2 linked regions of the Filimonas lacunae genome follow. The protein of the gene in region 2 interacts with the protein of the main gene of each other region in a pairwise test. Links are inferred from orthologs where the notes say so. Each region holds a gene or a part of one and is shown on either strand. Other genes may lie near its edges.

Region 1 (2,941 bases), 390 kb from region 2 along the record:
AGCCGAAAATCCGCATGCCTTTGTAAGAAGCATTATGGGAGCTACTGTGTTGAAATTATTTTCCATAGCAGGTGCGGCTTTAATTTATATCTATTTCTCAGGAAAAGCCAGAAGCAAATATGCCATTATGGTGTGTATGGCATTGTATGTTATATATACTATAGTAGAGGTGGCAGGGGCTTACCGGTTGAATAACGAAAAAAATGGCAGCCGCTGAACACCCTATGCAGGCCCTGGCAGCCTACCTGCCGGAAGGAAGTTTTGATAAAGTAGTACAGTACATTCACAATTATAAAGTGCATCTTACTGTTACCCGGGCACGTAAAACCGTGTTGGGCGACTACCGCCATGCCACGCATGGCAAAAATCACCGTATCAGCATCAACGGTAATTTAAACAAGTACGAGTTTCTCATTACGCTTTTGCACGAGCTGGCACACCTGCTTACGTTTGAAGAGTTTGGCAACAGGGTAGATGCCCATGGCAAAGAGTGGAAAGGTGTTTACAGCAATCTGCTGGTAACATTTGTGCAGCATAAACTGTTTCCGCCGGATATAGAAACTGCCTTGCGCAGCTCCATCCTCAATCCTGCCGCCACAGCCAGTGGCGAAACGGAGTTGCTGCTGGTGTTACGTAAGTATAATGCCCGCCAGCGGGAAGGATATCATTTGCTGGAATCCCTGCCGGAAGGCGCGCTTTTTCAAACAGACAACGGGCGGGTATTTAAAAAGGGAGAAAAGCGCAGGAAAAGATATATCTGCCTGGAAGTGAAAACAGGGCATTTATATACATTTAGCCCTATTAGTGAGGTGAAGGTGTTGGAGGGCTAGGCTAAGAAGTAAAAGCCCGGTATAAATAACCCGCAACAAAAGTTATTAAAGTATAAGCGCAAAAAAGGCCCGAAGCTCAACACTCCGGGCCTTTTCTATAGTAATATACTTGCTACTAAGCAACAGCTTGCTTTACTAAGTCAGCCGCTTCGCTTAACAGGATAGCAGACTGTACTTTTAAGCCACTCTCATCAATCAGTTTCTTAGCTTCTGCAGCGTTAGTGCCTTGTAAGCGAACGATGATAGGAATGTTGATGTCACCCAGTTTGTTGTAAGCTTCAATAACACCGGCAGCAACACGGTCGCAACGAACGATACCGCCGAAGATGTTAATCAGAATTGCTTTAACGTTAGGATCTTTCATGATAATGCGGAAACCAGCTTCTACGGTTTGTGCATTAGCGGTACCACCTACGTCCAGGAAGTTAGCAGGCTCGCCACCGCTTAATTTAATCATATCCATAGTAGCCATTGCCAAACCGGCGCCGTTTACCATACAACCTACGTTACCATCCAGTTTTACGTAGTTCAGGTTAAACTGACCAGCTTCTACTTCAGTAGGATCTTCTTCTGAAATATCACGTAAAGCAGCCAGGTCAGAATGACGCATTAATGCGTTCTCGTCCAGGCTCATTTTACAATCTACTGCAATGATCTTCTCATCACTGGTTTTGAACAGTGGGTTAATTTCTAACATACCACAGTCTAAACCAACGTAAGCATTATATAAGTTAGTAACAAACTTTACGCAGCTTTTCAAAGCTTCGCCGCTTAAGCCCAGGTTAAAAGCAATTTTACGTGCCTGAAAACCTTGTAAGCCGCCGGATGGGTGTACCCACTCTTTGAAAATTTTATCAGGTGTGTTATGTGCCACTTCTTCAATGTCCATACCACCTTCGGTGCTGTACATGATTACGTTCTGGCCTTTAGCACGGTCTAAAAGAATTGACAGGTAAAATTCTTTTACAGGGTTAGGGCCTGGATAGTATACATCCTGAGCAACTAATACCTTGCTTACTTTTTTACCGGCTGGTCCTGTTTGAATAGTTACCAGTGTACCACCTAAAATGTTTTTAGCAATGGTGGATACATCTTCCAGACTTTTACCAACAGCAACACCGCGCTGTTCGCTACCTTCTATTTTGCCCTTACCGCGACCACCGGCGTGTATCTGCGCTTTAACCACAGCAAAGTTGTTGTTTGTCTGTGTTTTAATTTGACGATACGCTTCTTCAGCGGCCATAACGGTATCTACTGCAATGCCTTCCTGTACGGGAACATTGTATTTCTTTAATAATTCCTTTGCCTGGTATTCATGCAAGTTCATACAGTAAAAAATTTGATGGCGAAGATAGGGCAGATGGCGGGAAATGAAAAAAGACATTTTAGTAGTTTTAATACGGATATTTGATTAATGCGTACCCGAAATGAAGAAAATGAAATGAAGCCGGATGCGGAGGATAAAGCCAGGCAGGCCCTTCATGCCGCTGGTATGGGCATATGGCGGGCATTTCCACTCAGCAACACGCTGGAATGGGATGATATATGTATGCAGCTTTTTCACTGGCCCCAGCCAGAAGTATCTCTGACACAATTTATTGAATGTATTCACCCTGATGATCGTGGACTTGTTTATGCTTCGCTTGATAAAAGAGCAGGGATACAGCCGGAAGAACCGGTGTTAATGGAGTATCGTTTTACCAGTCCGCACGACGCCGCTACAATATGGATAAGGGCCAGGGGTAAATGTTCTTTTAATGCTGATGGCGTTCCCGAACTTTTTATAGGTACTGCTGCCGACGTTTCGGCCATTAAAGAAAAAGAAGCGGCAGAACATCGGGAGATGCGGCGGTTTCAATCGGTGTTTAACAGTGTAGCGGCAGGTATTTTCTTTTCTACGCCCGATGGTATTTTCATAAAAGCCAATCAAACCTATTGCAGCATTACGGGCTACACCGAAAAAGAATTGACTACATTAAGTTTTGCAGCACTGACGCATCCGGATGATTTACCACATTGTAGCGAGCTGGTAGCGCGTTTGCTAAAAGGAGAAATACCTTCTTTTAAAGTAGAAAAGCGCTATATCCGAAAAGATGGCCAGGTGGTGTTTG
Region 2 (3,009 bases):
AATTGCTGATCTATAATGGTTTTGGCCTTGATTTTTGTATACCGGTTGGTCGTGTCTTTTTGTGGATCATAGTCGGAAGCCAGTTTGTTATAGCGGGCTGCTATAAGGTAGTATGCCTGTGCTGCTTCGGGGTTATCGGAATAGTGTTGGGCAATATTATACAAGGCTTGTAAATACAGACTGTCGTTGTGCTTGATATCGTTTGAGTTTTTGGCCCATTGAATCCTGGCAATATCCAGGTGAATAAAAGCATCCGGGCGTGTGTCTTGTTGATGAAAGCCCAGTAGCTGCTGATACAATTGAATGGTTTTCCATTGATAAGAATTGCTGTCAATGGCAGGAAAAGATGTTTGAATAAAAGTAGCAGCAGGTGTCAGTAAAGATGGGGTGTTTAAAGGGGAGGAGGTTATATAGTGATTGAAATATGCTGTTTTATAGTGTTCCAGGGCAATGTTACCCAGGAAATCGTACAGGGTAGGGCATAAATAGCGGCCGGTACCTGGTATAATAACAGCATTAAAACGTGTTAAGTCTGTTTTTTGCAAAACAGCAACCGGAGCCAACGCCACCTGGTATAAGCTATCAATAGTTTGCTTAAAACGTTCTACCGTCCAGCTGTTTACATCAGTAGAAGTATCCCCAATGGTTTCTGTACGGTTGCGGAATTTCCAGGAGTTACGGGAGTATATATTGTAATAAGCCCTGGCCAGCATTACCTGTAATATGCTTTTCTGTGCAACACTGGTGGCTTTGTTGATTGCCTGTTGTAGATAAAGTAGTTGGGTATTGGTGTCTTCTTCTTTCACCTGATTATTGATATATTGAGTGTATATCAATGTTTTTAATACCTGGGGTTCGTTTTTTTGAGCTGTAGCTTTCTGGTATAACGCGTTTACCCGGATTAACGCCGATTTTGGTAAAGAGCTTTTCCATAACAGGCTATCTATCTCTTTCCATTGGGTAGGAAAACTGTCGGGTAGGTTTTGTGCTGAGGCGCTGTAAAAGATCGATAAAAGCGCCGTGAAACCGGACAGAATGTAGTTTTTCATTTGAATACTTTTGCGTGTGCCAAAGTACAATAAAAAAGGCGCCCCGGTAATGCCAGGGCGCCTTTAAATAATATATTAACGAAGTAATAGACTATTTTTTCAGAGCAGCAGCCATTGTTTTACCAATGTCAGCAGGGCTGGCCACTACGTGGATGCCACACTCGCTCATGATTTTCATTTTAGCTTCTGCAGTATCTTCAGCACCACCAATGATGGCTCCAGCATGACCCATACGGCGACCCGGAGGCGCTGTTTGGCCAGCAATGAAACCTACAACTGGTTTGCGCAGGTTGTCTTTAATCCAACGGGCTGCATCTGCTTCCATGCTACCACCGATTTCACCGATCATGATGATACCGTCAGTTTCAGGATCGTCCATCAGTAATTTAACCGCTTCAACGGTAGGAGTTCCAATGATTGGATCACCACCAATACCGATAGCTGTGCTGATACCTAAACCTGCTTTAACGGTTTGGTCTGCTGCTTCGTAAGTTAAAGTACCAGATTTAGAAACGATACCGATACGGCCTGGCTTGAAAATAAAGCCGGGCATGATACCCACTTTAGCTTCACCAGCAGTAATTACGCCAGGACAGTTGGGGCCGATAAGGCGTGTAGAACTACCTTGCAGGTAATTTTTCACTTTCACCATATCCTGTGTAGGAATGCCTTCTGTAATACACACTACCAGCGCAATGCCTGCATCACTGGCTTCCATAATAGCGTCTGCTGCAAATGCAGGAGGCACAAATATGATACTAACATCAGCTCCAGTCTGTTTAACAGCATCTGCTACTGTGTTAAATACGGGTTTGTCTAAATGCGTAGAACCACCTTTGCCCGGAGTCACGCCACCAACTACGTCAGTGCCGTATTCTATCATCTGTGAAGCGTGGAATGTACCTTCTGTTCCGGTAAAGCCCTGTACTATGATCTTTGATCTTTTGTTAACCAAAACTGCCATGGCAAATCTTAGATTTTACGTTTAAGGATGGCGCAAAAATAGGTCAAACCTGATATATAACGCCACCAATTTTTTTTAATTTATTGTTTAGGAACGTCTCCGTTTTCCTGCATCATGCGCATTTGTTTAGCGTCTTGCAGGAATTCTGATGCAAAAATGAATTCGTTCAGCAGTTCGTTCTTGCTAAAAATAATGTCTTTATTAGATCCTTCCCACTGCTTTTGACCCTGATGCATGTATACAATATGATCACCAATTTCCATTACGCTGTTCATGTCGTGGGTTACTACAATGGTAGTAATATCATACTCTACGGTGATTTCTTTAATCAGTTTGTCTATCAGCATAGACGTTTGGGGGTCCAGGCCGGAGTTAGGTTCATCACAAAACAGGTATTTGGGATTTAGTACAATGGCGCGGGCAATACCTACCCTTTTTTTCATACCGCCGCTTATTTCTGCCGGAAATTTGTTGTGGGCTTCTTTCAGGTTTACCCTGTCCAGCACCTCGCTGGCCCGTTTTTTTCGCTCTTTATAACTGAGTGTAGAGAACATATTTAACGGAAACATCACATTTTGCTCTACCGTCATAGAGTCGAAAAGAGCAGAACCCTGGAAAAGCATGCCTATCTGCTGGCGCAATTGCTTGCGTTCGTCTTCGGTCATTTCCAGCATGTTTACATCGTTGTATAAGATTTCGCCTTCGTCGGGTTTAAACAGGCCAACCATACATTTGGTTAATACGGTTTTGCCACTGCCGCTGGCACCTATAATAAGGTTACATTTTCCCGCCTCCATTACCGCACTGATATCATGCAGAATGGTTTTATCGCCAAAACTCTTCTTAATGTTCTTTAACTCTATCATAATAGGTGTACTTTAAGCAGTTGTTACCTGCCCGGGGTTAGGGAAACAATTCTTATGCCGATACGAATATCGGCATAAGAATACCCATATTGCTGTTTTTTTCGCTATTATCTTCTGCTGTAGTTAGGAG

Evidence for each region. Proteins that work in one complex are often made in the same cells at the same time.
Region 1: the proteins of sucD (region 2) and sucC interact in binary tests that used the Escherichia coli proteins (3 or more experiments, as listed by UniProt). The link is inferred for Filimonas lacunae from one-to-one orthologs.

The regions. Positions count from the first base shown.
Region 1 is NZ_AP017422.1:5,502,837-5,505,777, reverse strand. What follows is about bases 52-2,915. They hold sucC (ADP-forming succinate--CoA ligase subunit beta), read right to left. Parts: upstream 2,158-2,915; coding sequence 946-2,157; downstream 52-945. Other genes in these bases: FLA_RS21700 (sensor histidine kinase), read left to right, coding at 2,245-2,915; FLA_RS21710 (SprT-like domain-containing protein), read left to right, coding at 204-830; FLA_RS21715 (hypothetical protein), read left to right, coding at 52-217. In the rest of the region: more of FLA_RS21715, read left to right, coding at 1-51; more of FLA_RS21700, read left to right, coding at 2,916-2,941. UniProt on the Escherichia coli protein: Succinyl-CoA synthetase functions in the citric acid cycle (TCA), coupling the hydrolysis of succinyl-CoA to the synthesis of either ATP or GTP and thus represents the only step of substrate-level phosphorylation in the TCA.
Region 2 is NZ_AP017422.1:5,888,291-5,891,299, reverse strand. What follows is about bases 78-3,009. They hold sucD (succinate--CoA ligase subunit alpha), read right to left. Parts: upstream 2,014-3,009; coding sequence 1,141-2,013; downstream 78-1,140. Other genes in these bases: guaB (IMP dehydrogenase), read right to left, coding at 2,987-3,009; FLA_RS23185 (ABC transporter ATP-binding protein), read right to left, coding at 2,094-2,879; FLA_RS23195 (alpha-2-macroglobulin family protein), read right to left, coding at 78-1,049. Outside these bases: more of FLA_RS23195, read right to left, coding at 1-77. UniProt on the Escherichia coli protein: Succinyl-CoA synthetase functions in the citric acid cycle (TCA), coupling the hydrolysis of succinyl-CoA to the synthesis of either ATP or GTP and thus represents the only step of substrate-level phosphorylation in the TCA.